DNA from 4 places in the Arthrobacter sp. 01L42 genome. Region 3 is predicted to be linked to each of the others. Evidence: riboswitches for the same ligand, from Rfam matches in the RefSeq annotation. Region 3 holds a riboswitch; each other region holds the start of a gene.

Region 1 (7,360 bases), on a different contig from region 3:
GGCCTGCGTCCAGGCGTTCGTGCGCAGCCGCGCGGCGGTGGCAGCAGCCTAGTCCGCCTGATCGCCGGGCCGGGCCCCCGCTTTCAGCACGGGGTCCGGCCCCACCCTGCCCGGCCTTGCCCCGGCCTTGCTCGTTCATCCCGGCTTCCTCCGCTTGCTTGCTGCGGGACATGCCCAGCCGGGCGGACCCGGGAAGGGCATGTCCCGGGCCGGCAGGCGGCAACGAGGGACATGCCCAGCTCCGGCAGCGAGGACTGGACATAATGCCACCATGTCCAACGGCCACGACCAACGAGGGGCATGTCCCGGGCCGGCCCGCCGCAACGCGGGACATGCCCAGCTCTGGCAGCGAGGACTGGACATAATGCCACCATGTCCAACGGCCACGACCAACGAAGGGCATGTCCCGGGCCGGCCCGCCGCAACGAGGGACATGTCCAGTCGTGCGGACCATGGCAGGGCATGTCCCGGGGCTGCGTGCACAATTTGTCCAAGCAGCCGGGGTTCCAAGAAGGTTGCCGCCAAACTCGGAATCGTGGAGACGGCATGTGCCGAGAACGCCGTGAGCCACTGGATTTCAACGCCCTGGGACCCAACAACGCCGCAGGTGATGACCGTGGGACCCGATTGACGTTGCTCGCCCGGGCGCAGGTTGCGGTAAACGCCAGATACCGGGACGTGATCACCTGACCCGACGATCTGCAAGGATGGGATCATGTCAGCTCATTACGATGTCGTAATTGTCGGCGGCGGGATCGCCGGCCTGTCCCTTGCTTCCGCCTTGGCCGGGCACTGCAGCGTGGCCCTGATCGAAGCCGAGCAGACCCTGGCGTACCACACCTCGGCCCGCTCAGCCCGGCAACTGATTCCCAGCTACGGCCCGCCTGTGGTCCAGGAGCTCACCGTCCGGACGCTCGACCTCATCGCGGCCCAGGACGCCGAACGTCCGGAACCGGTGCTCACCCCGCGCAGCTTCATGCTGATCGGGGACGACGCCACCGTCCGGGCGGAGGCAAGCGGACACATGCAGCGGATCACCCACGCCGAGGCACTGGATCTGTGCCCGGCCCTGGTCCCGGATTCGTTCAGCGCCGCCGGGCTGGACACCGGGTCCTTCGCCTGCAACGCTCCCGTGCTGCTCGAGGACCACCGGCGGCTCGCCGTGGCCGGCGGCGTGGACATCATTACCGGCGCCAGGGTCCATTCCGCCCAGCGGCTGGGCACCGGCTGGGAACTGGGCGCCGGGCAGGAAGGCTTCCAGTCCGCCGTCGTGGTCAATGCCGCCGGTGCCTGGGCCGACGAGCTCGCCGTCCTCAGCGGCGTCGAGAAGCTCGGCCTGCAGCCGTACCGGCGCACCGCGGCGATCGTCGACGTCGAGAATCCCCTCCCGGAAGCCAGCCCGATGGTGGCGGCGGCCGATGACAGCTTCTACTTCCGGCCGGACAACGGCCAGGTCCTGATCTCGCCCGCCGAACACGTGCCGAGCGGACCCGAGGACGCCCGGCCCTATCCCGGCGACATCGAACGGGTCATCGCCCGGCTCAACGAGATCACGACGCTCGGGATCCGGAACGTCCGCACGGCCTGGACGGGGCTGCGGACGGAGGCGGCCGACGGCGTCCCGGTGGTGGGGTTCGACGCCGAGGCCACCGGATTCTTCTGGCTCGCCGGCCAGGGCGGGTACGGATTCCAGACCTCATCCGGCGTCGCGGAACTGGCCGCCGGGCTGATCCTCGCCGGCCAGGGCTCCGCCCCGGCTCTGACCCCGGCCGTGTCCCTGGCCGTGTCCCCGTCCACCGAGGCCAGTCCGGCATCCCGGACAGCGGAGGCGCTGGCCGCGACCCGCTGGTCCATCCGGCGCTGAAGAATGGATCCATGAGTACCCTCATCACCAATATCGCCGAACTGATGACCCAGGACGCGGAACACCGCGTCCTCCGCGACGCGGCGGTGGTAATCGAGGGGGAGCGGATTTCCTGGCTCGGGCCCGCGGCCGACGCCCCGGCCGCGGACGAACGGGTGGATGCCGGTGGCCGGGCGCTCCTCCCGGGCTGGGTCGACTCGCACACGCACCTGATCTTCGCGGGGGACCGCACTGCCGAGTTCGAGGCCCGGATGGCGGGAGAAAGCTACAGCGCCGGCGGGATCGCCGTCACCACCGGCGCCACCCGGAGCACGAGCGACTTCGACCTGACCCGGCTGGCGATGGGCCGCGTCGCGGAGGCCGTGTCGCAGGGCACCACCTACCTGGAGACCAAAACCGGCTACGGCCTGGACCTCGAGAACGAGGCCCGCAGCGCCCGCATCGCCTCCACCGTGGCGGACGAGGTGACTTACCTGGGGGCGCACCTTGTGCCCGCCGGGATGGACGCGGAGGAATATACGGAGCTGGTTTGCGGGCCGATGCTCACCGCAGTTCGGCCCTACGTCCGCTGGGCCGACGTCTTTTGCGAGCAGGGCGCGTTCAACGAGGACCAGTCCCGCCGGGTGCTCCTGGCCTGCAAGGCCGCCGGGCTGGGGCTGCGCGTCCACGGCAACCAGCTCGGCGAGGGCCCCGGCGTCCGGCTGGCGGTGGAAGTCGGCGCCGCGAGCGTGGACCACGTGAACTACCTTTCGGCCGCGGATGTCGATGCCCTTGCCGGCAGCTGGTCCGGCTGGGACGCCGCCGGCGGCAGCGGCACGCCTGGATCCGGGCAGCGCGGCACGGTCGCCACGTGCCTGCCGGCCTGCGATCTCTCCACCCGGCAGCCGCTGGCCCCCGGTCGTGAACTGCTCGACGCCGGTGTGCAGCTGGCGCTGGCGTCCAATTGCAACCCCGGCACGTCCTACACGAGCTCCATGGCGTTCTGCGTCACCACCGCCGTGCTGCAGATGCGGCTCAGCGTCCATGAGGCGGTGCGTGCCGCGACCTACGGCGGCGCGCTGGCCCTGAGCCGGGAGTCCGGAAGCGACGCCGACGGCGCACGCGCGGTGGGCTCGATCGCCGTCGGACACCGCGCGGACCTGCACCTGCTCAACGCGCCTTCCGCCACGCACCTGGCCTACCGGCCCGGCATCCCCCTGACGCACGCGGTGTGGCGCGCCGGTGTAGCGCAGCCGGTCCGTTAGCCAGCCGGTCCGTTAGCGAGCCGGTCCGCTGACCCGGCTGGCTCCGGCCCCGGACGGGCCGCCCTAGAACATCATGGGCGGTGCGTCGAGGACGGTCTCGTCCACGCGCCTCTTCTCCCACTGCGTGAAGGGCTTGTCGAGCTCGTACTTGCCGTGCGAGGTGCGCAGCAGGGTGCGGACCTGGGCGTTCTCGGGGTTATTCAGGGACTCGAAATATTCCACCGACCAGTGGAACCAGCGCATGCAGAACAGCCGCATGGTCAATCCGTGCGTCACAAACAGCGCGTTCGGGGCATAGCCGGGCCGGGACCAGTGCCGGTGCAGGGTTTCCATGAAGGAAGAAATCCTGTCATACACATCGGAACCGGACTCGCCCTCGCGGAAGCGGTAGAAGAAGTGCCCGTAGGCGTTGCGGAGCTCCTTCTGGTCCTCGATGTCGCCGGCGATCTGAAAGTTGGCCCAGTCCTGTTCGCGCAGGCGCGGTTCCTCGATCACCCGCTCCACGAGCGGACCGAGATTCAGCGCCTCGAGGGTCTGGTAGGCGCGCAGGTAAGGGGAGACGTAGACGCACACCGGGCGGCCGTCCAGCTGGCGCCGGACCTCCTCCCCGGCCGCGGTGGCCTGCTCCAGGCCCAGCGCGGTCAACGGGATCCGGTAGTCCGGAACACGGTTGTAGATCGAGGTGTCGGCATTGGCGGCAGACTGGCCGTGCCGGATCAAGATGATTTTCCGGGGCGCACTCATAATCCCCAAGCATAGGGCTCCCAAAAAGCCGGGGGTGCCGGCGCGGCCGGCACCACGCGGGCACCAGCAAACTATCGGCAAGTGCAGGCAAGATAGAACCATGTTGGTTCCCTCCCGCCGTCGGCTGCGGTTCGAAGTGTTGATTGTCCTGGGGTTGTCACTCGGGCAGTCCGCGATCTACTCCCTGGTGCAGTTGCTGGACAAGATGACCACGGCGCCGCTGGCCCAGGGGACATCCACCCTGAACCGCTCACAGAGCGCACGCGAATACTTCGACCTCACCTACCAGTTGCTGGACATCATCTTCGCCCTGGTCCCGGTGGCCCTCGTGATCTATTTCCTCACCGAACACTGGCCGGCCGGTGAACGCGGAACCTCGGCGTTCCGAAGGATCGGCTTCGACTTCGCCCGGCCCGGCAAGGACCTCCTGCAGGGTCTCGGACTCGCCGCGCTCATCGGCATTCCGTCCCTGGGGCTCTACGCCGCCGGCCGGGCGATGGGGATCACGACGGCGATCATCCCCAGCGCCCTGGACGCGTACTGGTGGACCGTGCCGGTGCTGGTCCTGTCCGCGATCCGGCACGCGGTGGTCGAGGAAGTGATTGTGGTGGCGTACCTGCTGGACCGGCTCGGGAAACTGGGCTGGAGCGTGCCGGCGGCCATCGCCGCCAGTGCCCTGCTCCGCGGCAGCTATCACCTGTACCAGGGGTTCGGGCCGTTCATCGGCAACGCGGTGATGGGCGTCGTCTTCGCGCTGTTCTACATCCGGACCAAACGGGTGATGCCGCTGGTGATCGCCCACGCCATCCTGGACACCGTGGCGTTCGTGGGGTTCAGCCTGTTCGGCAAGGCAGTGGGCCTGGGCTGAGTTCCCCGCAAAGCAAGGCGGGGTCCCTTCGGGCCCATCCGGAGCCCCCGGACGGGCGCGAAGGGACCCCGCGTTGCTATTAGGAGCAGGCCTTAAATGATCTCGGCCGCCGTCTCCTAGGTGACATCGTTGGCACCTAAGAGATGGCGGCCGAAGCGTGGGGCAGGTGGAGCGTTAGATCGTGACCGCTCCGGAGGCGGTCTCGAAGGTGACAGAGAGGATGCCGGGAGTACCGTGCGGCGCGATCCAGTTCACGGCGACGTCTTCCAGCGGCTTTTCAACCGGTTCGCCCAGCCACTCCGTGACGCGCTCGGCCGAACCGGCAATGGTCAGTGCGGACATCTTGACATCGCTCGCGTAGGCGTTGGACGGGTGCAACTCCGGGTCGCCCTCCCACTTGAGCATGTATGGCACCTGGGGGTCGGCGATGAGCCCCAGGATGCCGATCTGCTTCCAGACCAATTCGCGGCCGTCGGGAAACTTCCGGTTGCCGTTGACGGCGGCGCGGCCGAGCCGCTCCTCGAACGGGGCCAGGTCGTCAACCTCGACGCACCAGCCCATCCAGCCGCCGCCGGCCTCGGAGCGTGCCCGGACGGCCTGGCCGAACGGGGCCTTGTCGGAGGCCGGGTGGTTCAGGACCTCCACGACTTCCAGGTACTTGTGTCCCGCGAGCGGGATAATCATGTTGCGTGTCCCGAAACGGGGGTGCACTCCACCCTTCACGGCTTCAACGCCGAGGGCAGACGCAATACGTTCAGTGGTGGCTGCCAAGCCATCGTGTTCACAGGCGTAAGAGACGTGATCCATGCGCATGCCATCATCTTGGCACTTTGTGATGGACCTCTCAGCTTAGGCTCCCCTAACCGTCATGGGACGTCCTGGGGCGCGGAACGCGGCGCCCCGGATGCTCCGTCACGGCGGCCGTCTTCATCTTCGTCACAAAGCTATCCAGGGCTCCGCCGCCATTCCTACACTGAAGTCAGGTCATGAGTGCCAGCGCACAGCCCCGGCTTGCTGGCCGGCAACCCTCGTATCGCGGTGGGGTGCCCCGGGTGAAGACCTGGCCGTCCGGCGCCCGCCGGAGGGCAAGCGCGGCGCCTGTTCCGGTTCGGGCCGAAAGCCCCGGCCGGTGCTGTGCCCAGTGACTCGAGGAGCACCAATGTCCAACGCCTGGTCCTTTGAAACCCGCCAGATCCACGCCGGCCAGGAGCCGGACAGCGCCACCGGCGCGCGTTCCCTGCCTATCTACCAGACGACGTCGTTCGTGTTCCCCAGCGCCGAAAGCGCCGCGAACCGCTTTGCGCTCGCCGAGCTCGCGCCCATCTACACCCGGATCGGCAACCCGACACAGGATGCCGTCGAACAGCGCGTCGCCAGCCTGGAAGGCGGTCTCGCGGCGCTGCTGCTCAGCTCCGGCCAGGCCGCCGAGACGTTCGCCATCCTCAATATCGCCGAGGCCGGGGACCATGTGGTGGCCAGCCCCAGCCTCTATGGCGGAACCTACAACCTGCTCGCGCACACGCTGAAGAAGTTCGGCATCTCCGTGACCTTCGTGGCGGACCCGGACAACCTGGACCAGTGGCGGGACGCCGTCCAGCCCAACACCAAGCTGTTCTTCGGCGAAGTGGTCTCCAACCCCCGCCAGGACGTCCTGGACATCGAGGGCGTCTCCCGGGTGGCGCACGAGGCCGGCGTGCCGCTGGTTGTCGACAACACGCTCTCCACCCCCTACCTGATCCGGCCGATCGAGTGGGGCGCGGACATCGTGGTCCATTCCGCCACCAAGTACCTCGGCGGGCACGGCGCCGCGATCGCCGGCGTGATCGTGGACTCCGGCAACTTCGACTTCGGGAAGGACCCGGAGCGGTTCCCCGGCTTCAACACCCCCGACCCCACCTACAACGGCCTGGTCTACGCCCGCGACCTCGGAGCGGGCGGCGCGCTGGGCGCGAATCTCTCCTACATCCTCAAGGCCCGGGTCCAGCTCCTGCGCGACCTCGGCTCCGCGGTGTCCCCGTTCAACGCGTTCCTCATCGCCCAGGGCATCGAAACGCTGAGCCTGCGCGTCGAGCGCCACGTGGCCAACGCCACGAAGGTGGCGCAATGGCTGGAGGGGCGGGACGACGTCGAATCGGTCGCCTACGCCGGGCTGCCGTCCAGCCCCTGGTACGAGCGCGGCCGCAAGTACGGGCCCAAGGGGACCGGCGCCGTCGTGGCGTTCAACATTGCCGGGGGAGCGGAGGCCGGCAAGCGGTTCGTCGATGCCCTCGAACTGCACTCGCACGTCGCGAACATCGGCGATGTCCGGTCGCTGGTGATCCATCCGGCGTCGACCACCCACAGCCAGCTCTCGCCCGAACAGCAGGTGATCGCCGGGGTGAACCCCGGGCTGGTGCGGCTTTCGGTGGGACTGGAGCACATTGACGACATCCTGGCGGACCTCGACGCCGGATTCCGCGCGGCCAAGTCCGCCTAGGCCGAAGCCCACGCCGAATTTCCCCACCTTTACGGGCATGACACCGGGAATCGCCGGCACTCCGGGGCGACCCGCCAGTCACGGCTGTCAAAGGTGGGGAGTCTGCGGTGCTGACGGGTCCGGCTGTCACATGGACGTCATAATCTTCGTCATTTCCGCACCCC
Region 2 (7,360 bases), on a different contig from region 3:
CGGCATTGAGCCGCTGCTGCTCGTCACCAAGGCCGACGTCAAGGATCCCGCCGAGCTGCTGTCCAACTACCAGCACCTCGACTTCCCCGTCATCATCTCCAAGACCGCCGACACCGCCGCTTCCGGCATCGACGCCCGCTCCGACGACGGGCTCTCCGCCCGGCTCGACAAGGACGCGGTATCCCAGCTGCGCGACTACCTCGACGGCAAGGTCACCGTGATGCTGGGCCATTCCGGCGTCGGCAAGTCCACCATGGTCAACGCCCTGACCGGGGCCGAGCGGGCCACGGGAGGCGTGAACGCGGTAACCGGCCGCGGCCGCCACACGTCCTCCTCCGCACTGGCGCTCAAAGTCAACGATGCCCCTGCCGGCAGCTGGATCATCGACACCCCCGGCATCCGGTCCTTCGGTCTGGCCCACGTGGACCCGGACCGGATCCTGCGTTCCTTCCCGGACCTGGAACCGGGCACCGATGATTGCGAACGCGGCTGCAAGCATGACTCCACCGCCGTCAACTGCGGCGTCGACAAGTGGGTTGCGGCCGGGCACGCGGGGCCCTCGGGACCGGCCAGGCTCGCGTCCCTGCGCCGGCTGCTGGGCACGGACCCGCGGATGGAAGCGCAGGAAACCAAGGAACTGGGCACCGTCTCCTAGCCGGACCGGCAGCGGGGCGGCGGCGCCGAGCCGCGGCCTCCCGCCCGGGGGCCCGGTTTGACGGTAGTTTGGAACCATGAGCCAACCCGCTTCGAGCTACAACGATGACCTGCGCCTTGCCCATGTACTGGCAGATTCGGTCGATTCCCAGACCATGAGCCGCTTCAAGGCGCTCGACCTTCGGATCGAGACGAAGCCCGACCTTACACCCGTCACCGATGCCGACAAATCCGCGGAAGAGGCCATCCGCGGCCAGCTCTCCCGGTCACGTCCGCGTGACGCGGTCCTGGGCGAAGAGTTCGGCAGCTCGGGCCACGGTTCCCGCCGGTGGATCATCGACCCGATCGACGGCACGAAGAACTTTGTCCGCGGCGTCCCGGTCTGGGCCACCCTGATCGCCCTCGTCGATGAGGGCGAGCCGGTGGTCGGCGTCGTCAGCGCGCCGGCACTGGGCAAGCGCTGGTGGGCCGCCAAGGGTGCAGGCGCCTACACGGGCCGCTCGCTCGCCGCCGCCACACGGTTGAAGGTATCCAACGTCTCCAATCTCGAGGACGCCTCGCTGTCCTACTCCAGCCTTGGCGGCTGGAAGGAACGCGGGAACCTGGATGAGTTCCTGGGCCTGACCGAGGAAGTGTGGCGGACCCGCGCCTACGGTGACTTCTGGTCGTACTGCCTCGTGGCCGAGGGCGCCGTGGACATCGCCTGCGAACCCGAGCTGAATCTCTATGACATGGCCGCCCTGGTGCCGATCGTGACCGAGGCCGGCGGCCGCTTCACCTCGCTCGAAGGCGAGGACGGCCCCTTCGGCGGCAACGCCCTGGCCACCAATTCGATCCTGCACTCGGAAGTGCTCAAGCGGCTCAACCCCGGACTCGACGACCTCTTCCAGGCCCACCCGAACAACTGATCCGCGCCCGTAATATTCCGCTTCACAATCGGCGGCCGCCTTTTCCCCGGCTGCGCCGATGTCCTACGCTCGATGCAGGTCACGAGTGCCAGCGCTAAACCCCGGTTTGCTGGCCGGCAACCCTCCAGTCGCGGTGGGGTGCCCCGGGTGACGACCTGGCCGGTCCGGAACGGACCCGGCAAGCGCGGATTCCCACGGTGTGGGGTCCTGTTCGAGTGAGGTCCCATGACAACTGCCACTTTCCCCGCCGCCACTGAATTCCATGCACGGCTTGCCCTCGCGGCCCGCCCGCTGGCAGCCGTCACCGGGGCTGAAATCCAGGCCCCGCTGATCACAGGCGGCCACGCGCGCTACGCCAACCTCGACTACGGCGCCTCCGCACCGGCCCTGTCCGTGGTCTCGGCCTACCTGAACGAAATCCTGCCGTACTACGCAAGCGTGCACCGCGGCGCCGGCTACGCATCACAGATCAGCACCTCCGTCTACGAGAACGCCCGGGACATCGTGCGGGACTTCGTGGGCGGCCGGCCCGGCGATTCCGTGATCTTCACGCGCAACACCACCGATTCCCTGAACCTGCTGGCCGGCTGCCTGCCGCTGCGCGACGGGCGGCCCGCGGGCGAGGTCCTCTACCTCGACATCGAACACCACGCCAACCTCCTGCCCTGGCAGAATGTCCCGCACCGCAGCGTCGTGGCCGCCGCCACCCTCGCGGCCACCGTGGACCGCCTGCGCGACGAACTCGCCCGCGGCGGGGTGAGCCTGCTGGCCGTCACCGGCGCCTCCAACGTCACCGGGGAGATCCTCCCGATCCGGACCCTGGCCGCACTGGCGCACGAATACGGCGCCAGGATCGTTGTCGACGCCGCGCAGCTCGCCCCGCACCGGCGGATCAATATCGCCGCGGACGACGTCGATTACCTCGCCTTCTCGGGACACAAGCTGTACGCCCCGTTCGGCGCCGGCGTGCTGGTGGGGCGGACGGACTGGCTCGACGCCGGCACCCCGCACCTGGCCGGCGGCGGCGCGGTCCGCGATGCCCGGCTCGACTCCGTCAGCTGGACCACGGGACCTGCCCGGCATGAGGGCGGCTCGCCGAACGTCCTCGGCGCGGCGGCCCTCGCCCGCGCCACCCAGGTCATTGCGGCCCTGGACCCGGAGCAGTGGCAGGCCCACGAGGACGCCATCCGGTCCTTCCTCGTCGAGGGCCTCCAGGGCATCGAGGGAGTAACCGTGCACCGGATCTTTGCCGATTCGGCTTCCGATTCTTCCCCTGCTTCTTCCACTGGAGGCGATCAGCCGGACACCGGCACGATCGGCGTCGTGAACTTTTCCGTGGAAGGCTACGACGCCGGACTGGTGGCCGCCTACCTGTCGGCCGAACACGGCATTGGCCTGCGCGACGGCCGCTTCTGTGCCCACCCGCTGCTCAAGCGGCTCGGCCTGCCCGCCGGCTCCCTGCGGGCCAGCTTCGGCCTCGGCTCACGGCTTGAGGACGCCGAACGCCTGCTGGCCGGCCTGCAGCAGCTGCGGCAGAACGGACTCGGCTGGGATTACGTGGTGGACGCGGGCCGCTGGGTGCCGGCCAACGATACCCGCAGCTATCCCCACTGGGCGCCGAACACCCCGGGCACCGCCGGCGCTGCGCCCTGCACCCTCGACTAGGCAGGATCGGGGCCCGGCGCGGGTGCGGTAAATTCGAAAGGTATCTGAGACCAGCAGGACCTTCCCGAAGGAGATCGCACGTGGCAAGCGCCGGCCCCAGGCTCCACAGCGGAGTCAAGCCGCACAGCGGACCGAAACTGCACAGCGGACCGAAGCTGCACAGCGTGCGGCGCCAGGAACTCGGACAAAGCTTCCAGGACGGCGGGGAGCACTACGAGCGCGTCCGCCCCGGCTATCCGCAGGAGTCAGCCGACTGGCTGGTCCCGTCGGGAGCCAGGGACGCCGCGGACATTGGCGCGGGCACCGGGAAGTTCACCTCCCTTTTGGCGGAACGCGGACTGGGCACGGTGGCCGTGGACCCCTCTGCCGACATGCTCGGGCAGTTGCGCCGGACCCTGCCGGACGTCACCGCCATCGAGGGCAGCGCCGAGGACACCGGTCTCGAGCCGGAGTCCTTTGACCTGGTCACGGTCGCCCAGGCGTGGCACTGGTGCGACCCCGGCCTGGCAAGCACCGAGATTGCCCGGATCCTGCGGCCGCACGGCGTGCTGGGCCTGATCTGGAACCAGCTGGACACCAGCGTGCCCTGGGTGCACCGGCTCTCCCGGATCATGCACGCCGGGGACGTCCACAAACCACACTTCCGTCCGGCCGTGGGCCCCGAGTTCACCGGGCTGGAGAGCCACCTGACGCGCTGGGAGGATTCCGTCACGACGGAGGACATCCAGGAGCTGGCCAAGTCCCGCAGCTACTATCTCGCGGCATCGGACTCCACCCGGGCCAAGGTCACCGACAACCTCGCCTGGTACCTGCACGAGCACCTGGGACACATCCCTGGCGAGGTGCTCCGGCTGCCCTACCTGACCCAGACGTGGCGGGCCTTCCGGGCCTGATGCACGCTCACCCCGGATTCCCCCGGATTCCCCCGGATTGCACGCAGCGCCCGCCGGGCTTATTGTTTCGGTATGCCTAATAAATTCTTATAGGCACACGAAACTTTGACACCGGCTGTTTTCCGGCCGGCGCCGATCATCGCGTCAACGCCGACGCGCCAATCACAGGAGCTGGCAGTGCTGGAGCTAACGGGACACGGGCAACCGGCGCAGGACGCCCCCACTTACAAACACCCGGGGGCCCGGAGGGCGCTGATCGGCCTGTTGGGACCGGCCTTCGTGGCGTCGATCGCCTACGTGGACCCCGGAAACGTGGCCGCCAACCTGACCGCCGGAGCGCAGTACGGCTATCTGCTGGTGTGGGTCCTCGTGGCCGCCAACGTCATGGCCGTCCTCGTCCAGTACCAGTCCGCCAAGCTCGGGATCGTCACGGGCAAGAGCCTTCCCGAGATCCTTGGTGAACGGCTCAAGCCGTTCTGGCGCCGCGCCTTCTGGGTGCAGGCCGAAGTTGTCGCCGCCGCCACCGATCTCGCGGAGGTGGTGGGCGGCGCAATCGCCCTGTACCTGCTTTTCGGCCTGCCCCTCCCCCTTGGCGCCGTGATTGTCGGCGCCGTGTCAATGCTCCTGCTCGCGGTCCAGGCCCGGCAGAAACAGCGGCCGTTCGAATTCATCATCATGTTCCTGCTCGGCATCATCACAGTCGGCTTCCTGGCCGGGCTGTTCATCAGCCCGCCCGATCCGGGGGCCGCCCTGGCCGGGCTCATGCCCGGTTTCCAGGGCCCGGACACCGTCCTGTTGGCCGCCAGCATGCTCGGGGCCACCGTCATGCCGCACGCCATCTACGTCCACTCGGCCCTGTCCCGGGACCGGCACCGGCCGGACGAACACCTGCATGTTCCCCCGGCGGCCATCGCGCGCCTGGTCCGGGCCACCCGGTTCGACGTCGTGGCCGCCCTCGCGATCGCCGGACTGGTCAACATCGGCATGCTGCTCCTGGCCGCCTCCACCCTCGGCGGCGAAGAAGGCACGGACACGATCGAGGGCGCGCACGCGGCCATCACCGCCAATCTCGGCCCGATCGTCGGCGTGATCTTCGCGGTCGGGCTGCTCGCCTCCGGCCTGGCATCGACCTCGGTGGGCTGCTATGCCGGCGGCACCATCATGCAGGGCCTGCTCAAGATCCGGATCCCCGTCATGGCCCGGCGCGTCGTGACCCTCATCCCCGCCGTCGTGCTGCTGGCGGTGGGCTTCGACCCCACCTGGGCGCTCGTCCTGAGCCAGGTGGTCCTCAGCTTCGGGATTCCCTTTGTCCTGGTCCCGCTGGTGGTGCTGACCAGCAACAAAGCCCTGATGGGCCGGTTCGCCGACGGCCCGGCCCTCCGAGTCGCCGCCATCATCAGCGTGGTGCTCGTCGTGGCTCTCAACCTGGTGCTGCTGTGGCTCACTTTCTCCGGAAGCAGCTGACGGTAGGCTTAGGTCTGTGAAGACCAGTACGCCCTCCTCCTCGATCGAGGACTACGTCAAGGTCATCTATTCGTTCACCGAGTGGCAGCGCAAGCCCATCACCTCCACGCAGCTGGCGCAGCGCCTGGGCGTCGCCAACTCCTCGGTTTCGGAAATGGTCCGCAAGCTCAAGGACCAGGGCCTCGTGGACCACAAGCCCTACAGCGCCGTCACGCTCACCAGCGATGGGGTCCGGCTCGCCCTGTCCATGGTCCGGCGGCACCGGCTGATCGAGACTTTCCTCGTCCGCGAGCTGGGGTACCGCTGGGACGAGGTCCATGACGAAGCCGAACTCCTGGAACACGCCGTCTCGGACACCTTTATTGAACGCATGGCGGCCAAGCTGGGGAACCCCACCCGGGACCCGCACGGCGATCCAATTCCGGCAGCCGACGGCTCGGTGCTGATGCCCGCCGCCCACCGCCTGAGCGAACTCGACGACGGCCACACCGGCCGGATCACCCGGATCAGCGACGAGAACCCGGAGCTCCTGCGCTATCTCGCCGCAGAGGACATCGACCTCGACGCCGAAGTGGAGGTGGTGGGCCGGCGTCCCTTCGGTGGCCCCATGGTAGTGCGGATCGGTTCCGCCGCGGCACCGCGCGAATTCGATTTCGCCGACGAGGTCGCCTCGGCCCTCTGGGTCCACAGCGATGCCGGGCACGCCGGCTGCAGCGTCACGGAGAGCTGAGTGAAGGGTGCGCTGGACGAGCGCCGGGCCGTGCCGCGCCCCGGCGTGCCGGGGTGGAAGGCCTGGTCCGCCGTCGCCGTCGGCGGGCTGATCGGAACCGAGCTGCGTTTCGGCGCCGGCTTGATTTTTCCCGAAAGCACCGGCGCGGTGCCGTGGACCACGTTGGCGATCAATGTCTCCGGGAGTTTCGTTCTGGCCACCCTGACCACCCTCTGGATCGCGCGGCCGCAGACGGCTTTCTGGCTGCGGGCCGGCATCGGCCCCGGCCTCCTAGGGTCCTTCACCACCTTTTCGGCGCTGGTGATCGCCATTGACCAGCAGATCCGCGGCGGCTTCCATGCCACGTGGCTGGCCTACCTCGGGCTCTCGCTGGTCCTGGGCCTCGGGGCGGCGGCGGCCGGCTGGAAAACCGGCAAGGCGATTGCAGACCTCCGCGGCGGTGCCCAATGATGACCGCGCTCGTGGTCGGGGCGTGCGGGGTGGCGGGAGCACTCCTGCGGTTCGCCGTCGACTCCTGGTTTGCGCACCATCAGGGCTCCCGACCGCACTGGCCCTGGGCGACGTTCACGGTCAACGTCGCCGGATCCTTTATCATCGGTTGGTCCGTCGGCCTGACCGGCCACCTGGAGCTGGGCACCGACTGGCACGCCGCGATCGCAACCGGTCTCGCCGGCGGCCTGACCACCTTCAGCTCATGGACCACCGCGACGGTCCGCCTGGTCAGCGAAGAGCGGTACCGGGCGGCGGCGCTCAACATCGGCGCGAACCTTCTCGTGGGGCTCGCGGCCGCCGCGCTTGGGCTTGCCCTCGCGGGCTGAAAACCTTAGCCCGCCGCCGGTGTGTCGAGGGTAACATCGGGGCGCCCTGGTGGCTTCGGGCCGCCGTCGTTCCCGTATCGTTGAAGGATGGTTACCCGACGTGAAGCAGCCCAGACCCTCGACATTCCCTTGGAAATGGCGCACCGTCACGGCATCCCGCCCCGGCTGTCCGAGGCCGAGCTGGGGGAGCTGCTGGACAACCCGCCGGCGTGGCTGGTCCAGTCCAAG
Region 3 (7,360 bases):
CCGAGCGGGGTGTCCAGCGGCAGGCCGCCGAGGTCGACGCCGAACCCGCCGCCCACGTGGGCCAGCAGGGCCTCAATGTCCAGGCTGTCCTCGAGCTCGTCGGCCTTGCGGTGCGCCTCGGCTTCGGTGCCGCCCACCACGAAGTGCATGCCCTGGAGGAACTTCACGTCATCCGGATGGCGGCCGGCGGCAACGGCCTGTTCCCGGACGGCCGCGGTGTACTTCGCGGCCACCTCGGTGCTCGGCGCGAGGGTGAAGGTGGCCTCGGCGTTGGCGGCGCAGAACTGCTGGCCGCGGCCGGAGCTCCCGGCCTGGAAAAGCACCGGGGTGCGTTGCGGTGAAGGGGCCGCGAGGTGGGGTCCGTCGATCGAGTACCGGGGCCCGCGGTGGTAGATCTTGCTGACCTTCTCCGGGTCCGCGTGGACCCCGGTCGCCTTGTCCCGGAGCAGCGCGTCGTCTTCCCAGGACCCTTCCCACAATTTGTAGGCGGCCTCGACGTATTCGTCCGCCCAGTCGTAGCGTTCGTCATGCTTGGTCAGCTCGGTGGCGTTGAAGTTCCGGTGCGCGTTTTCCAGCACGCTGGTGACGATGTTCCAGGCCACGCGGCCGCCGCTGATGTGGTCCAGCGTGGACATCTGCCGGGCGAACTGGAACGGATGGCTTTGAATCACCGACGACGTCGCGGCCAGCCCGATCTCCCGCGTTCCCGTGGCGAGCGCGGACAGCAGAATGAGGGGGTCGTTGGACGGCACCTGCAGGCCCTTTTTCAGCAGAGATGCCCACCCGCCGTCGTAGTCGCCGTAGAGACCGACGACGTCGGCGAAGAAGATCGCGTCAAACTTGGCGTCTTCGAGCTGGCGGGCCAGGTCGATCCAGAGCTGGAGTTCGTTGAACCGGTGCTGCTGGGCTTCCGGGCGCCGCCACTGGCCGCCCATGATGTGGCTGGACGTGTTCATCACGAAGGCGCTGATCAGCAGGCGCGGACGGGGTCCGTCGAAACGGATACTGGGTGTTGAAGTCATGGGATGCTTTCCGCTGTGGGAGGTGGGACGAGGGTGCTGCCGGCGCTCAGAGGCGCTTGTCCAGGCGCCGGGCAACATAGGATCCGCCCAGCTGAACGATGGTGACCAGCAGGATCATCAGGACAATGGCGGTGATCATGAGCGGCGTTTCGTAGCGGTAATAGCCGTACCGGATGGCGAAGTCGCCGATTCCGCCGCCGCCCACCAGTCCGGCCATCGCCGAGTACGAGATGAAGCTGACGGTCATGATGGTGATGGAGCTGACGAGTCCGGGCTTCGCCTCCACAATCAGGACGTCCCGGACGATCTGGGACCTGCTGGCGCCCATGGACCGTGCCGCTTCGACCACTCCGCCGCCGAGTTGGCTCAGGTTCTGTTCCACGAAGCGGGCGAAATACGGAATGGCGTTGAGGGTCAGCGGGACAATGACGGCGGCCGTGCCGATGGTCGTGCCGACAATGAACCTGGTCACGGGAATGATCGCGATCAGCAGGATCAGGAACGGGAACGAGCGGAGCAGGTTGACCAGCCCGTCCAGGACCCGGTGCAGCTTTGGCCTGTGCTTGAGCCCGTTGGGACCGATGGTGTAGAGCAGGACACCCAGCGGTGTCCCGAGCAGCACTGCCAGCGGGATGGCCACCAGCAGCATGGTGAGGGTCTGTCCCATGGCGACGCCGATTTCGGGCAGGACTTCCAGGATGCGGTCAAGCATTGATCAGGCCCTCCGACGCGGCTGTGGTGTGGGTGCCCCTCCCGGAGCGGTCCAGCTGGATCTCATCGGAGACCAGGTAGCGGCCGATCGACGTCGCCGGGTGGAAGCCGGGGCGCTGGAGTTCGGCGAGGTCGAGCTGCTCCACCACCCGGCCTTCTTCCATGACCGCGACGTTGTCCGCGATGGCCTTGATGACATTCATCTCGTGGGTGACCACCACGATTGTGATGCCGAATTCGGCGTTGACGTCGGCCAGGTATTGCAGGACCGATGACGTCGTCCGGGGATCCACGGCCGACGTCGGCTCGTCGCAGAGCAGCACTTTGGGCCCGGTGGCAAGGGCGCGGGCGATCGCCACCCGCTGTTTCTGGCCCCCGGAGAGTTTGGCCGGATACGTTCCCGCTTTGTCGGCGAGGTCCACGATTTCCAGGGTTTCGGCGGCCCGCCGCCGGCGTTCCGCCTTCCCGACGCCGGCGAACTTCAGGGACAGCTCCACATTTTCCTGGGCTGTGAGGTTGTTGAGGAGATTGAAGTGCTGGAAAATCATGCCGATGTCATGCCGCTTGGTCCGGAGCTCGGCGTCGGACAGGGTCACCAGGTCCACGCCGTCCACCAGGACGCGGCCCGACGTCGGGCGCTCGAGGAGGTTGATGTTGCGCAGCAGCGTGGATTTGCCGGCGCCGGAGAACCCGATGATGCCCTGGATGGTGCCCCGCCTGATGTGCATGCTGACGTCATCGACGGCCGTGAAAGGTCCCGCGGCCGAAGCGAATGACGTGCTGACGTTCTGGATCTCGATCACAGGCCCCCACCTGCTCGGGGCCGCGGCGCTGCCGCTGTCTGCGTGTTCATGATTTCCTCCGGGCTCGCCCGAGGAAAGCCCTGGGTCCTGGCTTCCGGGCAGCGCTGAGCGAAGCCGGGGAGCCTCAGAACACAGTGGTTCTCCATCGGTCCTGGCGGTAGCACCGTCCTCAAAGGAGGGGGTTGCTGCGGCGTCACGGAGCCAGATCTCTCAGCCGCTCGGGATGGTTACGAGTCCATCTCACACGGCAGGAGGCCGGATACAGAAAAAGCCGGTCACATTTTGTAACCGACTCTTCCCGATCTGTTGATCGTCATTCCCGGGCCGTTAGATGCCCACGCGCCAGCCTTCGCGGGCGGGGCACGCGTTCACGACGACGTCCAGCCCGGCGGCCTTGGCCCGGTCCGTCGCGGCGTCGTCGAAGACGCCCAGCTGCAGCCAGACGGCCTTGGCGCCTACTGCGATGGCCTCGTCTATGACTGCGCCCACCCTGTGGGAGTTGACGAAGCAGTCCACGACGTCGATCGGGTGCTTCTCCGCCGGGATGTCAGACAGGGAACGGTACCCCTTCTCGCCGTGGACATCGTCGCCCGGAAGGTTGACCGGAATGATGGTCATGCCCATCCGGTCCCGGACATAGAGGGAGACCTCATACGCCGAGCGCCATTCGTTGGTGGTGAGGCCGACCACCGCCCACGTGCCTTTGGTTCGCATGAGGCGGTCAATGACTGCCGGATCGTTAACATGGGCCATGCATCAACCTTACTCCTGCGACCTTTCCGGGCAATTGTCGAATAAATGAATGATTTGGGCAGGACCCACGCCGGGTGAACGAATATTACGGCGCTCCCGGACGCCGATTTTGCGGAATCGTGCATCTGAAGTTCTAGTAGGTAGTGACCATCCCGAGCGGCCGAGAGACCTGGATCGATGACGCCGCAGCAACCCCCCGGTGACGTGAGACGACCATTCCCACGCAACCGCTCCGCCCTCCTTCGGTGAAATTCGAGGGAGCCGGAGCAACCAAGGGTGCTACTGCCAGGACCGATGGAGTGCAGCAATGACCCCTGAGAATTCTTCCGCCCTGCCCACCTTTGCCCGGACTGCGTCCGAGGCATTCCCACAAACCACTTCGGACGCGACGGCGAACGAAGCAGGGCTGCGTGACGCGCCCGGCTCCTCTCGCGGCTCTTCGGGGTGGTCCCTGAACGAGTCCACGGACGGCGCAGTGCACGGCGTCCCCGCCGATGGGCCGGCGCGTCACCGCAGCACCACCTTCGGAAACCACCTTCCCCGGCACGGCGGCGCCGTGACCGCGGGAACTGTCCAGGCAGAGACGGTTGCGTTCTGGGAAACCCAGGCTCTCCGCCTCGACTGGGCGGACCTGCCCGGCGGCGCGACGGAGCAAACCAAGCCCTGGCACACCGCGCACCGCCGGATCCCGGCCGACGTCGAGGCCGGCACCGGACCTCAGATCACCTGGTTCGAAGGGGGCAGGCTCAATGTCGCCTACAACTGCGTCGACCGCCACGTAGCGGCGGGGCGCGGAGACAAGGTGGCCCTGCACTTTGAGGGCGAGCCCGGCGACCGCCGTGCCGTCACCTACGCCGAACTCCAGCGCGAGGTCTCCAAAGCCGCCAATGCCCTCCTGGATCTCGGTATCACCAAGGGCGACCGGGTGGTCATCTACCTCCCCGTCATCCCCGAAACCGTGATCATCACCCTCGCGGTGGCCCGGATCGGTGCCATCCATTCCCTGGTCTTCGGCGGATTCTCCGCCGAGGCCCTGAAGTTCCGGGTGGAGGACACCGGCGCCAAGCTCCTGGTCACCACCGACGGCCAGTTCCGCCGCGGCACCGCCGTGCCGGTCAAGGACAACGCGGACGCCGCCGTCTCCGGCGACAACGCCATCGAACACGTCCTGGTGGTCAACCGGACCACTCCCGCGGACGAACTGGACACCGTTCCGATGACCGCCGGCCGCGATGTGTGGTGGCACGACGCCGTCGGCACCGCCTCCGAGACTCACGAAGCCGAGGCGTTCGATGCCGAGACGCCGCTGGTCATCATGTACACCTCCGGCACCACCGGCAAGCCCAAGGGCCTGGTCCACACCTCCGGCGGCTACCTCACACAGGCGTCATGGAGCTTCGAGCACCTGTTCAGCAACCCCGACCCCGGGCTGCGGGAGGAGGACGTGCACTGGTGCACGGCCGACCTCGCCTGGGTCACCGCGCACACCTATGAGCTCTACGGCCCGCTCTCCAACGGCGCCACGCAGGTCATCTTCGAGGGCACGCCCAACACCCCGCACCCGGGCCGGCACTTTGAGATCATCGAACGCTACGCGGTCACGCAGTATTACACCGCGCCCACCCTGGTCCGCTCCCTCATGGGCTGGTTCCCGGACGGCGTCCCGGACACGTACGACCTCTCCTCTATCCGTCTTCTCGGCACGGTAGGCGAGGCCATCAACCCCGAGGCCTGGCGCTGGTTCCGGACCAACATCGGTGCCGGCACCGCCCCCGTGGTGGACACGTGGTGGCAGTCCGAAACCGGCGCCACCATCCTCTCCCCGGCACCGACGGACGCCGCGTTCAAGCCCGGCTGCGCGGCCCGCCCGCTGCCCGGCGTCAGCACGCGCATCGTGGACGACGCCGGCAACACGGTGCCGCCCGGCGTCCAGGGTTTCATCGTGGTGGACTCCCCCGGCCCGGCGATCGCCCGGACGGTCTGGGGCAACCCGCGCCGCTACTTCGATTCGTACTGGCGCCAATACGCCGAGCAGGGCTGGTTCCTCGCCGGTGACGGCGCCAAGTATGACGACGACGGCGACATCTGGATCCTCGGGCGGGTGGATGACACCCTCAACGTCTCCGGACACCTGCTCTCCACCATCGAGGTCGAATCGGCGCTCGTCACCCACCCGGACGTGGTGGAGGCCGGCGTCTGCCCGGTCGCGGACGCAAAGACCGGCCACGCGATCGTCGCGTTCGTGGTGCTGAAGGATTCGGCGGCCACCCCCGACATCCAGGGTGTGCTGAAGGCGCACGTCGCGAAGCAGATCGGGCCGATCGCCAAGCCGCGGGACGTCGTCGTCGTTCCCGATGTGCCGAAAACCCGCAGCGGCAAGATCATGCGCCGGCTGCTGACCCAGCTGTTCGAAGGCACAACGCTCGGCGACACCACCTCGCTGCAGAACGAACCATCCATCGCGGGCATCCAGGATGTGCTGCGCGACCGCGCCGCGGAATTCCTGGCAACAGCAAGCCCCACCCGGAAGTAAAGGAACACCCATGACTGAGATCAGCAACGTCGCCCGTCTTTCCGAACCGCTCAAGTTCGCCTACTGGGTCCCCAACGTCTCCGGCGGCCTGGTGGTGTCCACCATCGAACAGCGCACCGGCTGGGACTTCGAATACAACAAGAAGCTGGCCAGGATCGCGGAGAACTCCGGCTTCGAATACGCCCTGACCCAGACCCGGTACGCCGCCTCCTACGGTGCGGACAAGCAGCACGAGGCCACCTCGTTCAGCCTGGCGCTGCTGGCCGCCACCGAGCGCCTCAAGGTGATCTCCGCCGTCCATCCGGGCATGTGGCACCCCGGGGTGCTGGCGAAGTACATCATCACCGCGGACCACATCTCCAACGGCCGCGCCGCCGTGAACATCGTCTCCGGCTGGCTCAAGGACGAATTCACCAACTTCGGCCTCGAATGGCTCGAACACGACGAGCGCTACGTCCGCACCGAGGAATTCATCAAGGTCCTCCGCGGGCTCTGGACCGAGCAGGGCTACAGCCAGTCCGGCAAGTACTACAACATCACCGACTTCACCCTGAACCCGGCACCCGTGGACGTGCCGGGCCGGGCGCACCCGGAGATCTTCTTCGGCGGCAACTCCACGGCCGCGCAGGCCACCGCCGGCCGGGTGGCTGACTGGTACTTCTCCAACGGCAAGGACCTCGACGGGTTCAAGGAGAACATCGCCGGCGTCGTGGCGGCGTCAGGTGCCGCCGGTCGCGGCACGGAAGGTGCGCTCCCCTCTCCCAAGTTTGGCCTCAACGGCTTCGTGATCGCCCGGGATTCCGAGAAGGAAGCCCGCGACACGCTCCGCGAGATCGTCGAGAAGGCGCACAAGCCCGCCGTCGAGGGGTTCCGCGCCGCCGTCCAGGAAGCCGGGGCGGCCACCAAGGACGGCAAGGGCATGTGGGCCGACTCGAGCTTTGAGGACCTGGTCCAGTACAACGACGGCTTCAAGACCCAGCTGATCGGCACCCCGGAACAGATCGCCGAGCGGATCGTGGAGTACAAGAAGATCGGCGTGAACCTGTTCCTGACCGGCTACCTGCACTTCCAGGAGGAAGTCGCCGCGTTCGGCCAGGACGTCCTGCCGATCGTCCGCGAACTCGAGGCCGACCTCGCCCGCAAGAACGGCACCGAACTGGACCTGTCCCGGACCCCGGCGGCAAACGCCGGCACTACCAGCAAGCTGGTGAACGCGTAATGGCTGACCGCAAGTTCGGATTCCGCACCCGCGCGCTGCACGCCGGCGGCACCCCCGACGCCGAGCACGGCGCCCGCGCCGTGCCGATCTACCAGACCACCTCCTTCGTGTTCAAGGACACCCAGGACGCCGCGAACCTCTTCGCGCTTCAGAAATACGGCAACATCTATTCCCGGATCGGCAACCCCACCGTGGCCGCGTTCGAGGAGCGCATCGCCTCCCTGGAGGGCGGAATCGGCGCGGTGGCGACGTCGTCGGGGATGGCGGCGGAGTTCATCACCTTTGCCGCTCTGACCCAGGCCGGAGACCACATCGTGGC
Region 4 (7,360 bases), on a different contig from region 3:
GCCCGGTCAGCCCGAGCGTGCGGACGGCGGCCAGGCCCAGCTTGCGCACATCGCCGGCCTGGTTCGCCGGCACCCTGCGGCTGACCTCGTCGCTGCCGGCGCGTCCATACGGAGTCCTGGTCTTCTCGAGGACCACCGCCACCGGCGCCATCGCGTTGCGTGCCGGGGTGCCGAACACCAGGCACACATAGTCGGCGCCCGGGATAAATTCCTGGACCAGTTGCCCCGCCGGCATGTTCTTCCAGCTAACGGAGTCGGTTCCGGCCAGCAGGTGGACACCATGGGAGCCTTTGAAGACCCGCGGCTTGACCACCACGGGGCCGCTGAGGCCGGCGAGGGAAGCCGGCGCGGCGGCGAGGTCGCCCGGAACCGCGAACCGGGGCACCGGGATGCCGGCCGCTTGCAGCGCCCAGGTGGTGAACAGGTGGTCGTTGGCGAGGGCCACCGCGGCGGGGTCGGCCACGATGATCCGCACATCCTGGGCGAATCCGGCGCGGGCCGCGGCCAGGACCGGGAGTTCCACGGTGAGGGTCGGAATGATGACGTTGATGGCTTCGCGGTCCACCACCCGGCGCAGGTCCAGGACCATGTCCGGGTTCGTCGCCGGCAGGAGCCTGACCGCGGCGGCGGGAGCCTCCCCGGCCTGGCGGGTGTCGGCACGGGCGTCGGAGCCGAGGTACGGGAGGCCCCGGGCTTCGAGCTGGGCCGCGACGGCCCGTCCGGCGGCGCTTGTAATCCCGGTAACGAGTATGCGCGGGCCCACGATTGCTCCATTCCGCCGTCACCGGCCGGACCGCGGCTGCGGCTCCGACCGTTCCAGCCACCGATTCCCAGACAGCTTGTTGATGGACAGACGAGTCGATTCCGGGACTGCTTGATTCACACATTGCTCGAATCACCTGCAGCTCCGGCCGACTCGTCGGACCTAATCCCCCCAGTAAACGGAGAAACGTCCCGGCAGACACGAGTGGGCTGTACCCGAAACTGGAGCCCGCCACTACTCGCCCGGGCCGCGGTCCGGTTACGGAACATGACGACGGCGGCGGTGCGGGCCGGCGTCGCAGGTGTTACGTTTTTGGGGAGTAATGAGAACCGGTGCCAAGCCCTGACTGGCCGGTCGGCAACCCTCCCTTTCGCGGCGGGGTGCCTCAGGTGAATACTCGGCAATCGAGAATTCGAGCTGCAAGCGTGAAAGAGGAGATCCGTCGTGACCGACACGTCAATACCCACAACAGCCGCACCCGGCACAGCACCCGGTACCGCACCCGGGGGCGAGGAGAGGCTGGCCTACCGCCTGTTCACCGGGGCGGATGACCGCGCCTTTTGCGAGCGGGTGTCAGCCGCCCTGGCCGAGGGTTACGTGCTGCATGGAAGCCCCGCCGCCAGCTTCAACGGAAGCACCGTGATCGTGGCGCAGGCGCTGGTCCTGCCGGCCGCGATTGCCAGTGCGGACGCCGCCGTGGCCAATGCGGTTGATGAGCTCGACGCCGACGAATTTGGCGCCGACGGGGCCTTCGCGGGCCACGCATGAGCTACGCCGGAGACCTCAGCCCGCAGGAGGCGTGGGCCAAGCTGGAGGCCGGAGCCATCCTGGTGGATGTCCGGACCGAGGGCGAATGGGCCCACATCGGCATCCCGGACACCGCGGCCGCGGGCGAGAGCCGCAACGATCCGCTCTTCATCCAGTGGAACCTCGCCGGCGGCACGCCGAACCCGCACTTCGTGGAACAGCTAAGGCAGCAGGCGCCGGAGGACACCGCCGTCGAACTGGTGTTCCTTTGCCGTTCCGGGGCCCGGTCGATCGCGGCCGCGACGGCCGCGACGGCCGCCGGCTACACCTCGTACAACGTCCTTGAGGGCTTCGAAGGCGAGACCGACCGCTTTGGCGAACGCACCGTCAATGGCTGGAAGAACCGCGGCCTGCCCACCAACCTCGGAAAGATCTAAGTGACTTTCAATCCCGACGCCGCCGGCTGGGCGGCCGACACCCAGGCCGTCCGTGGCGGCCTTGACCGCACCGGCTTCCAGGAAACCACCGAGCCGATCTTCCTCAATTCAGGATTCGTCTACGAGTCCGCGGCCGCCGCCGAGCGCGCCTTCACCGGTGAGGACGAGCGCTTCGTCTACTCCCGCTACGGCAACCCCTCCGTCGCCACCTTCCAGGAGCGGCTCCGGCTGCTCGAGGGAACGGAGGCGTGTTTCGCGACGGCGTCCGGCATGTCCGCCGTCTTCACCGCCCTGGGCGCGCTGTTGGCGGCCGGCGACCGGGTGGTCGCGGCCCGCTCGCTGTTCGGCTCGTGCTTCGTGATCCTGAACGAAATCCTGCCGCGCTGGGGTGTCGAGACGGTCTTCGTGGACGGCCCGGACCTGGAGCAGTGGAAATCCGCGCTGTCCGAGCCGACCACGGCGGTGTTCTTCGAGTCGCCGTCGAACCCGATGCAGGAAATCGTGGACATCGCCGCCGTGAGCAAACTGGCGCACGCGGCCGGCGCCACGGTGGTGGTTGACAACGTCTTCGCCACCCCGCTGCTCCAGCGCTGCGGCGACCTCGGCGCGGACGTGGTGGTCTACTCCGGCACCAAGCACATCGACGGCCAGGGCCGCGTCCTGGGCGGGGCCATCCTGGGCACCAAGGAATTCATCGACGGGCCCGTCAAGCAGCTCATGCGGCACACCGGTCCGGCCCTTTCGGCGTTCAACGCCTGGGTGCTCACCAAGGGCCTGGAGACCATGGCCCTGCGCGTCAACCATTCCTCGGCCTCCGCGCTGCGGCTGGCCGAATGGCTCGAGGGACAGCCTGCGGTCGGCTGGGTAAAGTACCCGCTGCTGCCGTCCCACCCGCAGTACCCGCTCGCAGTGCAGCAGATGAAGGCCGGCGGGACCGTGCTCACCCTGGAGCTGCAGCCCTCCCCCGGGCGCACGGCGAAGCAGGCCGCGTTCGCACTCCTGGACGCGCTGCGGATCATCGACATCTCCAACAACCTGGGCGATGCCAAGACGCTCATCACGCACCCGGCCACCACCACGCACCGCGCGATGGGCCCGGAAGGCCGCGCGGCGATCGGGCTCAGCGACGGCGTGGTCCGGCTCTCGGTGGGCCTGGAGGACGTCGATGACTTGATCCGCGACCTCGGCCAGGCGCTCAAGCAGGTCTAGGGCTTCCGCCGCACCCGCAACTGTTGCGGGCTCCCGGTCAGGCCGGGCGCAACCGGCCCAGGGCCGAACGATTGTCTGCCGGCCCCTCGGTGGCGGGCCCCTCGGTGGTCAGTTCGATGGCCCGCTCGACGACGGCGGGCAGGCCGCCGGCCCGGAACGGGCCGCGCTGCAGCTGCGAACCGGTACCCTCTGCCAGAATCCGCTCGACGCCCTCGCGCGCCAGCTCCAGCTCGCCCTGTTCCTCAAGCACCGGGGCCACGAAGTCCACGAGCGCCCTGACCACGTCCGCGGCCGGGGCCGGGGTGAAGGTTCCGAAGTCCAGGAGCTCCCCGCGCAGTCCGCAATTGCTGGCCTGCCAGGCGGCCATCCGCAGCAGCAGCGTGGGCACCGGGGCGGGATCGACGCCGTCGTTCCATTCCCGGGCGGCCGACTCCACGAGGGCGCGCACCAGTACGGCAATCAGGGCAGCATCCTCGGCCCGCAGGCAGACATCCGCGACCCGGATCTCCACGGTGGGATGCTGCCGGGCCAGCCGCGCGTCGAAATAGACCATCCCCTCATCCATCAGGACGCCGCTTTCGACCAGCCGGGTGACCACGCGGCGGTAGATGGGCAGGCTGCCGAAGATCATCGTGGGACCCGAGCCCGGCCAGCGGTTCCAGGCCTGGGTGCGGTAGCTTTCGAATCCGGTCTCGGCCCCATTCCAGTAGGGGGAATTCGCGCTGAGTGCTATCAGCACGGCCAGCTTGTCGCGGATCCGGTCCATTACCGCCACGCCCTCCTCCGGGGACTCCACAAAGGTGTGGACGTGGAGGCCGCAGGTCAGTTGGTTCCGGACGGTGAGCCCGAAGCGCTGCTGCATGGTCATATAGCGCGGATTCGGCGTCAGGTGGGTGGCGGAGCCTTGGGGCGACGTGGCCAGGGCCGCGACGCGCCCGCCGTGCGCCCGGGCGGCCTGGTCCGCAAGGGACCGGCCACGCCTGAGCTGCCGGAGCAATTCCGTGTACTCCAGGCACGGATGCGTCTGGGTCTCGATCTGTTCGAGCTTGAGCTCGTAGCTGAAGTCGGCGCCTTCGTGGACCGGTTTCTGTGCCGGGAGAACCCTGGCGGCTCCCTGTTGCGGCGGCACCAGACTCGGCAGCATGAGGTCAGCGAGGGCAAGCAGCATCCCCGATTCGGGGTCCACTATCAGCAGTTCTTCCTCCACGCCGAAGGTGCGCATGAATCTATTGTGCGTCAGGATCCGCCGAAACGCCCCACACCAACGCGGGGCTCAGTCTTGGAAATACTCGATCTTCGCCCCGATGGTGTTCAGCCGCTCGGCCAGGTCCTCATAGCCGCGTTCAATGACATAGATGTTCCGCAGCTCCGAGACGCCGCGGGCCGCCAGCATGGCCAGCAGCAGGCAGGCGGCGGGGCGGAGGGCCGGCGGGCAGCCCACCTCGGCCGCACGCCACTTGCTGGGCCCGTTGACGTAGATGCGGTGCGGATCGAGCAGCTGGACCTGGGCGCCGAGCTTGTTGAGCTCGGTCAGGTAGATGGCCCGGTTCTCGTAGACCCAGTCATGGATCATGGTCTGGCCGTGGGCGTTGGCGGCGATCACCGCGAAGAAGGGCAGGTTGTCGATGTTCAGCCCGGGGAAGGGCATGGGGTGGATCTTGTCCTCCGGCGCCCGCAGCTCCGAAGGCTTGGTGGTGACGTCCACCAGGCGGGTGCGGCCGTTGCGGGCAAAGTACTCCCCGGAAACTTCGAGCCGCTGGCCCATCTGCTCGAGCGTGGCGAGTTCGATTTCCATGAACTCGATCGGGACGCGGCGGATGGTGACTTCCGAGTTCGTCACGATGCCGGCGGTGATGAGGCTCATCGCCTCGATGGGGTCCTCGGACGGGAAGTATTCGATGTCGGCGTCGATCGACGGGCGGCCGGTGATCTTCAGCGTGGTGGTGCCAACCCCGGCGATGTCCACGCCGAGCATCTGCAGGTAGAAGCACAGATCCTGCACCATGTAGTTCGGGCTGGCATTGCGGATGATGGTGGTGCCACGGCGGTGGGCTGCGGCCATGATGGCGTTCTCGGTGACGGTGTCGCCGCGTTCGCTGAGCACGAAGGAGCGGTCGTGACCGTCCGACGGCGGCGCCTGCACCGCGTAGAACCCGGACTTCGCCTCCACGCTAAGGCCGAACTGGCGCAGTGCCTGCATGTGCGGCTGCACGGTGCGGGTGCCGAGGTCGCAGCCGCCGGCGTAGGGCAGCCGGTAGGTGTCGGCCTCGTCCAGCAGCGGGCCCAGGAGCATGATGACGCTGCGGGTCCGTCGGGCCGCCTCCACATCCATGGAGGCCAGGTCCAGGACGGCGGGGCGGCGGATCTGGAGGTCGTTCGCGTTGAGCCAGGTGCACTCGACGCCGATGCTGGTCAGCACCTCCACGATCCGGTTGACTTCCTCGATCCGGGCAAGCCTGCGCAGCGTGGTGGTGCCGCGGTTGATGAGGCTGGCGCACAACAGCGCGACGCCGGCATTCTTGCTGCTGTTGACGTCCACCGCGCCGGCGAGGGTGCGGCCGCCCTCGACGCGCAGGTGGGTCATCTGGGGCCGGCCCACCTTGACGATGCTGTGCCCGACGATCGCCTCCAGGCGCTGGATCATCTTCAGGCTCAGGTTCTGCTTGCCCTGTTCCATCCGGGCGATGGCGCTCTGGCTGGTGCCCAGCTCGGCGGCGAGTTGCCCCTGGGTCCAGCCCTTGGCGCCGCGCGCCTCGCGAAGCAGGATGCCTACGTGTTCAGCAGTCGGTTGAGTCATGCTCCCGAAAATATCACGCATGATTTATAAACCACGGCAATTCCGGCCGGAATGGCGCCAATCTCACACGGATACCCACGCCATGCGATAACCGGCAGGCCGCCGGAACTCCCGGGCCGCCCCGCCGGAACTCCCGGGCTGCCCGGCCGGCGGCGCCGGTCTACTGGCGGGTGAGGAAGACGAGGTTCCAGGTGCCCGCGCCGAGGGCCGCGGCGACGGCGGCGGCGGCGATGCCGAGCCCGCCCAGCAGCACCCAGGCATCGAGTCCGCTGAACGTGGAGGGCCGGGCCCAGGTCCGGGCGGCACCGCCGAAGCCGCGGGCCTCCATGGTTACCGCGAGCCGCGAGGCGCTCCGGATCGCCTGCACCAGCAGGCCGAAACTCTGGCCCAGCGTGGCGCGGAACCGCTGATAGGGGTTGCCGCTCGAGCCCACGCCGCGGGCCCGCCGGGCCATACCGATGGTCTGCCATTGCTCGGCCATGATTCCGACGAGCCGCATCGCGGCCAGGGTGCCCAGGACGAACCGGTGCGGCAGTTTCGCGTTCTGGGCCAGGGCGTCGGCCAGGTCCGTGGGGTCGGTGCAGCTCATCAGCAGCACCGCGGGCAATGCGATCGCGAGCCCGCGGAGCATGAAGCCGATCCCCAGCTGCAGGGAACCGGCGCTGACGGACCAGATCCCCGCATCGAGCAGGACGGGTCCGGAATCGGGCGCCAGGATGGCCGTGCTCCAGCCGCCCAACGCCGCCGCGAGGATCAGCGGCCAGCCGCGCTGCCACAGCAAGGCCACAGTCAGGCCCGCCAGCGGCAGGAGCAGCAGTTCGAACGCCAGCGCCACCGACGCCGACACCCAGTCAATGGAGAGCGCCAGGACCATGGTGATCAGGGTGACCGCCGTGAACTTGGCGAGTGGGTTGGCTCGGGTCAGCAGCGCATGGTTGCCGCGCAGGCTCAGAGCGTCCCTCAAGGCGAGGCCCCCTCCTGCAGCTCAAGATCCGGGCCGGGAGCGTCCGCGGCGGCGGTTTCCCGTGGCCGGAGGCGGAGTTCGGCACCGCCGAGGACGGCGCTGAATTCGGCGTCGTGCGTCACGGACACGACGGCGGTGCCGGCGTCGAGGAGCTCGGAGAGGAACGAGGCGAGTTCGGCCCAGGTATTGGCATCCTGGCCGAAGGTGGGCTCGTCCAGGACCAGCACCTGGGGGTGCGCCGCCAGCACAGTGGCTACCGAAAGTCGCCGCTTCTCGCCGCCGGAGAGCGTGTAGGGGTTGGCGTCCACAAGCTCCGTCAGCCGCAGCCGCTCCAGCAGTTCGTCCACGCGGTCTTCGCCGTAGCCGAGGTGGCGCGGGCCGAACATGAGCTCGTCGAGGACCTTGCCGGTAACGAACTGGTGCTCGGGTTCCTGGAAGACGGT

Evidence for each region. A riboswitch is a leader RNA that binds a small molecule or an ion and turns the genes downstream of it on or off. The one in region 3 is predicted to bind S-adenosylmethionine.
Region 1: it holds a riboswitch for S-adenosylmethionine, as region 3 does, so the genes downstream of both, AC1DN2_RS04450 (bifunctional o-acetylhomoserine/o-acetylserine sulfhydrylase) here and AC1DN2_RS12090 (methionine ABC transporter ATP-binding protein) in region 3, are expected to answer to the same signal.
Region 2: it holds a riboswitch for S-adenosylmethionine, as region 3 does, so the genes downstream of both, AC1DN2_RS00585 (aminotransferase class V-fold PLP-dependent enzyme) here and AC1DN2_RS12090 (methionine ABC transporter ATP-binding protein) in region 3, are expected to answer to the same signal.
Region 4: it holds a riboswitch for S-adenosylmethionine, as region 3 does, so the genes downstream of both, AC1DN2_RS13995 (DUF1737 domain-containing protein) here and AC1DN2_RS12090 (methionine ABC transporter ATP-binding protein) in region 3, are expected to answer to the same signal.

Annotation. Positions count from the first base shown of each region.
Region 1 covers NZ_JBFTSL010000004.1:34,120-41,479, forward strand. The annotation lists gene AC1DN2_RS04420 (glycine C-acetyltransferase) at 1-52, shown strand, start outside; gene AC1DN2_RS04425 (NAD(P)/FAD-dependent oxidoreductase) at 716-1,864, shown strand; gene AC1DN2_RS04430 (amidohydrolase family protein) at 1,876-3,108, shown strand; gene AC1DN2_RS04435 (histidine phosphatase family protein) at 3,172-3,852, opposite strand; gene AC1DN2_RS04440 (CPBP family intramembrane glutamic endopeptidase) at 3,953-4,720, shown strand; gene AC1DN2_RS04445 (VOC family protein) at 4,895-5,533, opposite strand; SAM riboswitch class IV at 5,703-5,818, shown strand; gene AC1DN2_RS04450 (bifunctional o-acetylhomoserine/o-acetylserine sulfhydrylase) at 5,880-7,196, shown strand.
Region 2 covers NZ_JBFTSL010000001.1:133,472-140,831, reverse strand. The annotation lists gene rsgA (ribosome small subunit-dependent GTPase A) at 1-655, shown strand, start outside; gene hisN (histidinol-phosphatase) at 732-1,562, shown strand; SAM riboswitch class IV at 1,640-1,753, shown strand; gene AC1DN2_RS00585 (aminotransferase class V-fold PLP-dependent enzyme) at 1,788-3,227, shown strand; gene AC1DN2_RS00580 (class I SAM-dependent methyltransferase) at 3,365-4,120, shown strand; gene AC1DN2_RS00575 (Nramp family divalent metal transporter) at 4,298-5,584, shown strand; gene AC1DN2_RS00570 (metal-dependent transcriptional regulator) at 5,601-6,314, shown strand; gene AC1DN2_RS00565 (fluoride efflux transporter FluC) at 6,315-6,764, shown strand; gene AC1DN2_RS00560 (fluoride efflux transporter FluC) at 6,764-7,132, shown strand; gene AC1DN2_RS00555 (hypothetical protein) at 7,220-7,360, shown strand, end outside.
Region 3 covers NZ_JBFTSL010000012.1:26,817-34,176, reverse strand. The annotation lists gene AC1DN2_RS12100 (LLM class flavin-dependent oxidoreductase) at 1-1,022, opposite strand, end outside; gene AC1DN2_RS12095 (methionine ABC transporter permease) at 1,069-1,734, opposite strand; gene AC1DN2_RS12090 (methionine ABC transporter ATP-binding protein) at 1,727-2,536, opposite strand; SAM riboswitch class I at 2,676-2,766, opposite strand; gene AC1DN2_RS12085 (CoA-binding protein) at 2,864-3,289, opposite strand; gene acs (acetate--CoA ligase) at 3,597-5,822, shown strand; gene sfnG (dimethylsulfone monooxygenase SfnG) at 5,833-7,041, shown strand; gene AC1DN2_RS12070 (O-acetylhomoserine aminocarboxypropyltransferase/cysteine synthase family protein) at 7,041-7,360, shown strand, end outside.
Region 4 covers NZ_JBFTSL010000015.1:49,585-56,944, forward strand. The annotation lists gene AC1DN2_RS13990 (ATP-grasp domain-containing protein) at 1-763, opposite strand, end outside; SAM riboswitch class IV at 1,082-1,195, shown strand; gene AC1DN2_RS13995 (DUF1737 domain-containing protein) at 1,223-1,531, shown strand; gene AC1DN2_RS14000 (rhodanese-like domain-containing protein) at 1,528-1,947, shown strand; gene AC1DN2_RS14005 (O-succinylhomoserine sulfhydrylase) at 1,948-3,156, shown strand; gene AC1DN2_RS14010 (glutamate--cysteine ligase 2) at 3,194-4,378, opposite strand; gene AC1DN2_RS14015 (UDP-N-acetylglucosamine 1-carboxyvinyltransferase) at 4,430-5,953, opposite strand; gene AC1DN2_RS14020 (energy-coupling factor transporter transmembrane component T family protein) at 6,114-6,917, opposite strand; gene AC1DN2_RS14025 (ABC transporter ATP-binding protein) at 6,914-7,360, opposite strand, start outside.